Regions from separate parts of the Streptomyces capparidis genome, predicted to be linked through region 2. Evidence: riboswitches for the same ligand, from Rfam matches in the RefSeq annotation. Region 2 holds a riboswitch; the other holds the start of a gene.
The links. A riboswitch is a leader RNA that binds a small molecule or an ion and turns the genes downstream of it on or off. The one in region 2 is predicted to bind S-adenosylmethionine.
Positions count from the first base shown of each region.

Region 1 (4,404 bases), on a different contig from region 2:
AGGGGGTCGGCGGCGGCCGGGACCGTGCCCGCGTCCAGGGCCTCGGCCAGCTCCGGCTGGGCCTGGCGCAGCCGCGCGGCCATGCGGTGCCGGAACGCGGCGTCGCCCTCCAGGGCGGTGGCCAGGGCCGTGGCGGCGAACTTGGCCCGGCGGGCGGGGGTGAAGCGGGCGTACTGGCGCAACTGGGGCGGCAGTTCGGCGAGGCCGAACGAGCCGAACGCCTCGGCGGCCAGCCCTATGACCCGGCGGCGCACGCCCTCGGGCAGCGGCCGGTCCAGGACCTCCTCGGGAGGCGACTCGCCCGCGTCGCGCCCCGGCGGGGCGTCCGCCCGTGCCCGGTCCGGTTCCGTCCGCGCCTGCTCGCCCTCACGTTCCCTCACGTCCGCCGCTCCGTTCTCCGACCCGCCGCCCTTCCACGGGGGTGCGGCGTGCCGCGCTCCGCGTCTTCCGGCGCCTCCCCGTGTGTCGCCCGCTGTCGTCCTCATTCATTGTCTCCCGGCCGGGCCGGGCCCGTAATCAGCTCCCCGGCCGCTCGACCAGCTCCACCTGGTCCACCGCGTTGCACCAGCGGCAGCGCACCGACTCGATGGTGTCGCTGAGCACCTGGCGCTCCTCCACGGCGGGCTCGCCCGCGAGGTCCAGGTGGGTGTACTCCACGACCCGGCTGGTGCGGGTGACGTCGAACCGGGTGAGGTTGCCGCACAGGGTGCAGCGCCATCTGGTCCGCTCGGTGGGCACGGGAACCGCCATGGTGGTCGTCCTTGTCTGCGTGTCGGTCAGTGTCGGTGCCGCCGTCCGGCCGCCTTTCCCGGCGGCCCCGTCCCGCGCTGCGGGCAACCCTACGGCCTGCGGAGGCGTCCGTGTCGCGGGATACGCTGGTCCGCGCAGCGCTACCTGGGCGACCCGAGGAGACAGCCACCGTGATCACCGCGATCGTGCTCGTCAAGACCAACGTGGACCGGATCCCCGAGATCGCCGAGTCGATCGCCGCGCTGGACGGGGTCAGCGAGGTCTACTCGGTGACGGGCGCCTACGACCTGGTGGCCATGGTGCGGGTGCGGAACCACGAGGACCTCGCCGACATCATCCCCGGCCGTCTCAACAAGGTGCCAGGGGTGACGTACACCGAGACCCACGTGGCGTTCCGCACCTACTCCCAGCACGACCTGGAGGCGGCGTTCGCCATCGGCCTGGAAGCCTGACCCCGGCGCCCCGCCCGGCGCCGAGCCCGGTGCCCCGCCCGGCGGCTAGTCCTCCGCGGGGCCCGCGGCCAGCTCGCGCACCGCGGCCAGGAACCGGTCCACGTGCTCGTCCGGCGTGCCGACGCCGAAGCTCACCCGCACCGCGTGCAGCGTGCCGGGCGCCCCGTCGCCGTCACCGCACTCCCCGGGCACGTCCGCGGCCTCGCCCAGCAGCACCCGCACCAGCGGGTGCGCGCAGAACAGGCCGTCGCGCACCCCGATGCCGTACCGGTCCGACAGCGCCCGGGCGAACGCGGAGCTGTCCCGGCCCGCCACCACGAACGACACCACGCCCACCCGCGGCGCGTCCGGCCCGAACAGCGACAGCACCCGCACCCCCGGCACCGCGGCCAGCCCGGTCAGCAGCCGGTCCAGCAGCAGGCGCTCGCGCGCCACCAGGCGGTCGAACCCGGCCTCGGTCAGCGCCCGGCACGCCGACGCGATCGCGTGGGCCCCGATCACGTTCGGCGACCCGGCCTCGTGCCGCGCCTCCGAGGTGTGCCAGTCCACCCGCAGGCCCCCGCCGTCCCGCACCACCTGCCTGCTCGCGCCGCCGCCCGCCAGGTAGGGCTCGGCCCGGCGCAGCCAGTCCGCGCGCCCCGCCAGCACCCCGGCGCCGAACGGGGCGTACAGCTTGTGGCCGGAGAAGGCCACCCAGTCCACGCCGAGCCCGGTCACCGACACGGGGTGGTGCGGGGCGAGCTGCGCGGCGTCCAGGACGATCCGCGCGCCGTGGCGGTGGGCGGCCGCGGCGAGGTCGGCGACGGGCCACAGCTCGCCGGTGACGTTGGAGGCGCCGGTCACGCACACCAGGCGGGGTCCCCCGCCGGTGTCCGCGGCGAGGGCGCGCTCCAGCGCCTCGACGGCCTGCCGCGGGCCGCGCGGGGCGGGCAGGCAGACCACCTCGGCGCCCCGCCACGGCAGCAGGGCCGCGTGGTGCTCGGTCTCGAACACGTACACGCGGGTGCCCGGGGGCAGCGCGGCGGCCAGCAGGTTCAGCGAGTCGGTGGTGGAGCGGGTGAACAGGACCTGGTCGTCCTCCCGGCAGTCCAGGAAGTCCGCCACCTCGGCACGGCTGCGCTCGTACAGCTCGGTGGACAGGCGGGAGAGGTACCCGGCGCCGCGGTGGACGCTGCCGTAGTAGGGCGCGTACGCGGCGACGTCCTCCCACACCCGGCGCAGGACGGGGGCGGACGCGGCGTGGTCCAGGGCGGCGTAGGGCGCCTCGGTGCCGTCGGCCAGGGGGACGAGGACGTCGTGGCCCAGCACCGGAAGCGGCAGGGCGCCGCCGGTGGCGGGGCGGGGGGCGGTGCGGACGGGGGAAGAGTGCAGAACCATTGCGGAAGCTCCCATACCGGACAGGAAGACGATTCCGCGGGCACCACCCGCTGGGGGCATGCGCCGAGACGTGAGGAGCCCGCGCTTGCCGCGGGCACCCGCGCCCACGGCCCGGTCATCACCCGGGGCACCCCGCCACGGACGGAGGGTTGCCGGACAGCGGGCCGGGGCCTTGATCGCTGTCACTCGTGACCTGCGGTGGAGTATGGCACAGCCCCGGACGCCCCTCCCAGGGCGGCTCAGAGTGTGGAACGGGGGCGGGGGCGGGCGCCCCGGCCCGGGGCCGCCCGGGCGAGGCGGGCGCCGGGGGCGGCCGGGGCGGGCCGCGCACGGCACGGCGGCCCGTCCGCCCCCGCCCGCCCGGCGCCTACTTCTCCGGGGCGTCCTTCGTGGCCTCCACCCAGCGGTCCAGGGTCATCCGGGCGGCGCCGGAGTCGATGGAGCGGGCGGCCCTCTCCATCCCGGCCGCGATCTGCTCGGTGAGCGGGGCGTCCGTCTGGTCCACCGCCACCAGCGCCGCCGCCGCGTTCAGCAGCACCGCGTCCCGCACCGGCCCCCGCTCCCCCGCCAGCAGTCGCCGCGCCACCGCGGCGTTGTGCGCCGCGTCCCCGCCGACCAGGGCGCTGACCGGCACCAGGTCAAGGCCCACGTCCCGCGGGTCGAACGCCTCCCGGGTGACGCGGCCGTCCCGGACCCGCCACACCTGGGAGGTCGCGGTGGTGGTGAGCTCGTCCAGGCCGTCGTCGCCGCGGAAGACCAGCGCGGACACCCCGCGGTCGGCCAGCACCCCGGCCACGATCGGCGCCATCCGCGCGTCCGCGACGCCGGTGGCCTGGGCCCGCACCCGCGCGGGGTTGGTCAGCGGGCCGAGGAGGTTGAACGGGGTGGCGATGCCCATCTCGCGGCGCGCCCTGGCCACGTGCCGCAGGGCCGGGTGGAACTTCACCGCGAAGCAGAAGGTGATGCCCGCCTCCTCGGCGACCGCGGCCACCCGCTCCGGGGACAGCTCCAGGTTCACGCCCAACTGCCCCAGCACGTCGGAGGCGCCGCTGGCCGAGGAGGAGGCGCGGCTGCCGTGCTTGACCACCCGCACCCCGGCGCCGGCCACCACGACCGCGGACATGGTGGAGATGTTGACGGTCTTCGCGCCGTCGCCGCCGGTGCCGACGATGTCCACGGTGGGCCCGGGCACCTCGATCAGCCGGGCGTGCGCGTACATGGCCCGGACCAGGCCGCTGATCTCGGCGACGGTCTCGCCCTTGGCGCGCAGCGCGACGGCGAACGCGGCGATCTGGGCGTCGGTGGCCTCGCCGCTCATGATCTGGTCCATCGCCCACGCGGTGTCGGCGGCGGAGAGGTCCTCGCGGCGCAGCAGCGCGTTCAGCACGGCCGGCCAGGAGGTGGCCCGCGCGCGGTCGCCGCCTGCGGGGGTCGCATCGCTCATGGTCCACGCTCCAGTGGGTCGGCCCCCTCGCGCACGGGGCGAGGGGCGCGTCGACGAAGGACGCCGACCACCCTACTGAGCGGGCCGACCGCGGGCGTGGCTGAGTCCGGCAGGCGGGACGCGCCCGGCCGGGGCCGCCCCGCCCGCCCGGGGCCGCTACGAGGCGAGCTGCCGTCCGAGCCTGGCCCGCAGCAGGCCGGCGAGGGACTCGGCGCAGGCCACCGGGTCGACGGGGTGGGTGACCGCGGCGTCGGAGCGGCTCCAGGTGGCGAGCCACGCGTCCTGGGGCCGTCCGATGAGGAGCAGCACCGGCGGGCAGTTGAAGATCTCGTCCTTGACCTGCCGGCACAGGCCCATGCCGCCGGCGGGCACGGCCTCGCC
Region 1 is NZ_BAAGTD010000015.1:85,311-89,714, reverse strand. Features, by position in the region: gene ACYVO2_RS14720 (NYN domain-containing protein) at 1-380, opposite strand, end outside; gene ACYVO2_RS14715 (hypothetical protein) at 517-750, opposite strand; gene ACYVO2_RS14710 (Lrp/AsnC family transcriptional regulator) at 921-1,202, shown strand; gene ACYVO2_RS14705 (aminotransferase class V-fold PLP-dependent enzyme) at 1,248-2,579, opposite strand; SAM riboswitch class IV at 2,656-2,773, opposite strand; gene trpD (anthranilate phosphoribosyltransferase) at 2,947-4,023, opposite strand; gene ACYVO2_RS14695 (hypothetical protein) at 4,180-4,404, opposite strand, start outside.
Region 1: linked by a shared signal. The riboswitch ahead of ACYVO2_RS14705 (aminotransferase class V-fold PLP-dependent enzyme) and the one ahead of thrC (threonine synthase) in region 2 are both predicted to bind S-adenosylmethionine.

Region 2 (4,404 bases):
GCCCCCAAGCAAAGAAGGACCCGCACCCCCGTAGGAGTGCGGGTCCTTCGCAGCAGAAGACCGTTTGTTGCCGTCCCCCATAACCCCCTGACGCCGTGCGGCCCGTGGGCCGTGCCGTCGCCTTCCGGGTCTGCGACCCGGAGTGGGGGCCGAAACCCACCCTTTCACGCCCGTGCGGACAAGCCGTGCGAGCGCTGCCCTGACCGGGGGGTTTACGGCGCTGCGGAGCCCGGAAGGCTCAGCCGGTCACGCGGACCATGTCCGCCTGCGGCCCCTTCTGACCCTGCGAGATCTCAAACTCGACCCGCTGGCCTTCTTCCAGGGTGCGGTAACCGTCCATCTGGATCGCGCTGTAGTGGACGAACACGTCCGCACCACCGTCGACCGCGATGAAGCCGTACCCCTTCTCCGCGTTGAACCACTTGACGGTGCCCTGAGCCATTCCAAACTCCCCTATTACTGGCCCTTTCACGGATCCACACTCCGCGGATCCGGGTCGTCGTGTCTCCCTCGGAACGCGCCGACCGCCGCTGAATGTATCTGTCCAGATGCCCTGCGCAACAGGTCAATCGGACGAGAATTCTGAGCGAGCCGGAACGGTTGAAAGTGACCAAGTCCCCATGAACCAGGGCAAGTTGGACCAGACATAAAAGACCTAACCGCACAATCAACACCCCCGGTTCGGGCGTATCTTCACGCGACTCGCGCAACGCCCGGGGCGGCTCCACCCCCGCGGATCACCGGGGAACGCGGCCTTTGCCCTCGAAGGGGTTTGAACACTGGTGCGGCGGTACAAGAACTCCAGTGCGGATCTGCGATGCGCCGTGCCCGTCGGGGCAGGGTGTGTCTTTTGTGGCGCGCGCCTGCCGTCGGCTCACTCTATCGCGCCTCGATCCCGTAACAAGCAACCGCCCCGCGCGCCGTCCGCGGCTCCCCTCGAACGGGGGAGGCGCGGGAACGGCGGGCGGGGCGATCGGGACAGCAGGGAGAGCGGAGCGGAATGGGGAGAACCAGGCGCGTCAGCAGCCCCCGGCCACGGCGGGAATGATCGAGACGCCGGCACCGTCCGGAGTGGGGGTGCCGAGCCCGTCGGAGAAGCGCACGTCGTCGTCGTTGACGTACACGTTCACGAAGCGGCGCAGCTTGCCCGTGTCGTCCAGGATCCTGGCGCGGATGCCCGCGTGGTGGGCCTCCAGGTCGTCCAGGACCTCGGCGAGGGTGGCGCCCTCCGCGGTCACCTCGGCCTGTCCGCCGGTGTACGTGCGCAGGATGGTCGGGATGCGAACGGAAACGCTCATGCGAGGCCAGCCTCTCGGAACGAGTCAAGGGTCGGGCGGATGGTGGCGGTCGGGCCCGTGGTGGGGGCCACCGCGTCGAGGGTCTTCAGGCCGTCACCGGTGTTGAGCACCACCGTCTCGGCGGCGGGGTCGAGCCGGCCGCTCTCCAGCAGCTTGCGCAGCACGCCGACGGTCACCCCGCCCGCGGTCTCGGCGAAGACGCCCTCGGTGCGGGCGAGCAGCTTGATCGCGTCGACCACCTCGGCGTCGGAGACGTCCTCCACCGCGCCGCCGGTGCGGCGGACGATGTCCAGCACGTACGGGCCGTCCGCGGGGTTGCCGATGGCGAGGGACTTGGCGATGGTGTCGGGCCGGACCGGGCGGACCACGTCGTGGCCGTCGCGGTAGGCGGCGGAGACCGGGGAGCAGCCGGTGGCCTGGGCGCCGAAGATCTTGTACGGCCGGTCCTCGACGAGGCCGAGGGCGATCAGCTCCCGCAGCCCCTTGTCGATCTTGGTGAGCTGGGAGCCGGACGCGATCGGGATGACGAGCTGGTCCGGGATCCGCCAGCCGAGCTGCTCGCAGATCTCGTAGGCGAGGGTCTTGGAGCCCTCGGCGTAGTACGGCCGCAGGTTGACGTTGACGAAGCCCCAGCCCTCCCCGATCGGATCGCCGATCAGCTCGGAGCAGAAGCGGTTCACGTCGTCGTAGGTGCCCTCGATGCCGACCAGGTCGCCGCCGTACACCGCGGCCATGACGACCTTGCCCGCCTCCAGGTCGTGCGGGATGAACACGCACGAGCGCAGCCCGGCGCGCGCCGCGGCGGCGCCCACCGCGCCCGCGAGGTTGCCGGTGGAGGAGCAGGACAGCGTGGTGAAGCCGAAGGTGCGGGCGGCCTCCAGGGCGATGGCCACGACCCGGTCCTTGAAGGAGTGGGTCGGGTTGCCGGAGTCGTCCTTGACGTGCAGGCCGCCGGTGACGCCGAGCTCGCGGGCGAGGTTGCGGGCCTCGACCAGACGGGTCCAGCCCGGGTTGAGGTTGGGCCGGGTGGCCACGTCGGCGGGGACGGGCAGCAGCGGGGCGTAGCGCCAGATGCTGGCGGGCCCGGCCGCGATCCGCGCGCGCAGCGCCTCGGGGTCGGCGGAGCCGAAGTCGTAGGCGACCTCGAGGGGCCCGAAACAGGAGGCGCAGGCGAAGTCGGGGCCGAGCTCGCCGCGCTCGCCGCACTCGCGGCAGGACAGGGCGGTGGCCGGGCCGAACGGGGCGACCGTACCGGAGGTGCTGGTTCCGGTTCGCGCGCCCGCGGAGGTGGCGGCCGCGGCGGTTCCGGCGTGCGTGCTGAAGGTCGGCGTAGCCAAAGCGAGGCCCTTTCTCCTCATCTTCCCTGGCGGCGCGTTTCGCCGCAGGACGGACTTGGCACCTTCCCCGCCGGGGCCTCGCGCGATGAGTCGCAAGACCGGCTGGAGGGTTGCCGGGGCTTCAACGGGCCGTTCCCTCTGCCCCTCTGGATGAGCTGGTATGACACCCCGGGTGGGGTGTGTTTGTCCTGCCGCCGGGAGCGCGAGTGCGGTGGAAGCCGCACCTGCCCCGCAGGCGACCGCACCGCCGTTTCGTTCGCGGCGGTACGTTTTCAAGACTGTAACCGATGGCCCGCACACTGGTCAGGACCGTCCGAAGCGCGAGATCGATCACAGTGCCGCACCGGGGCGCGGCGCACGCACTACCCGTAGGGAGCCCGCACGTGTTTGACGAGGTGGACCGCTGGCTGGCCCGGCGGTCCTGGTCCACCGCGGACCGGCCGCTGGAGCTGCTGGCCAGGGCCAAGGCCGCGGCGGGGCACGAGGGCACCGTCAGCGTCGTCCTGCCCGCGCTCGACGAGGAGCGGACCGTCGGCGACATCGTGGCGGCGATCCGCCGGGACCTGGTGGAGCGGGTGCCGCTGGTGGACGAGATCGTGGTGGTGGACTCCGGCTCCACGGACCGGACGGCCGAGGTGGCGGCGCGCGCCGGGGCGCGGGTGGTGCACCGCGACGCGATACTGCCGCGGCTGCCCGCAGTGCCGGGCAAGGGCGAGGTGCTGTGGCGGTCGCTGCTGGCCACCCGCGGGGAGATCGTCTGCTTCGTGGACGCCGACCTGCGCGAGTTCGACTCCCGGTTCGTCTCGGGCATCGTCGGGCCGCTGCTGACCGACCCGGGCGTGGACTTCGTCAAGGCCATGTACGACCGCCCGCTGGAGAGCGGGGGCGCGGTGGTGCCCGGCGGCGGGGGCCGGGTGACCGAGCTGGTGGCCAGGCCCCTGCTCAACCTGCACTGGCCGGCGCTCGCCGGGTTCGTGCAGCCGCTGGGCGGGGAGTACGCGGCGCGGCGCTCGCTGCTGGAGCGACTGCCCTTCCCGTGCGGCTACGGGGTGGAGCTGGGGCTGCTGGTGGACGCGCTGGAGACGGTGGGCCTGGACCGCCTGGCGCAGGTGGACGTGGGCGTGCGCCACCACAGGCACCAGGACGGGCGGGCGCTGGGCCGGATGGCGGCGACGATCTACCGCACGGCGCTGGAGCGGCTGGCCCGCTCGGGCCGCCTGGCCGTGGGCGGCGCCCCGGTGTCGCCGCTGCTCACCCAGTTCGAGCGGCACCCGGACGGCGGCTTCGCGGCGCGCACCCACGAGGTGATGGCCAGGGAGCGGCCCCCGATGGTGACCGTCCCCGAGTACCGCGGGCACCGGGCGGCGACGGCGGTGTGAGCCCGGCGCCGCCGCCCGGGGGCGGAGCCCCGCCCCCGGGCGGCGGTGCCGGGCTCAGTTCCCCAGGGCTTCCAGTTGGTCCAGGAACCAGCGCTGCGGGGGCAGGGCGGCGCCGGCGGCGGCGAGCCGCTTGCAGCGGGCGGCGCGCTCCTCCTCGGGCATGGACAGGGCCTCGTGCAGGGCCTCGGCGGTGCCGATCACGTCGTACGGGTTGACCATCAGCGCGTCCTGCGCCATCTCGGCGGCGGCCCCGGCCTCGCGGGACAGCACCAGCGCGCAGCCCCGGTCGGAGACCACCGGGACCTCCTTGGCGACCAGGTTCATGCCGTCCCTGATGGGGTTGACCAGGGCCACGTCGGCCATGCGGTAGGCGGCCAGCGAGCGCGGGAA
Region 2 is NZ_BAAGTD010000003.1:167,619-172,022, forward strand. Features, by position in the region: gene ACYVO2_RS04160 (cold-shock protein) at 239-442, opposite strand; gene ACYVO2_RS04165 (MoaD/ThiS family protein) at 1,020-1,298, opposite strand; gene thrC (threonine synthase) at 1,295-2,656, opposite strand; SAM riboswitch class I at 2,650-2,792, opposite strand; gene ACYVO2_RS04175 (glucosyl-3-phosphoglycerate synthase) at 3,019-4,014, shown strand; gene ACYVO2_RS04180 (alpha,alpha-trehalose-phosphate synthase (UDP-forming)) at 4,069-4,404, opposite strand, start outside.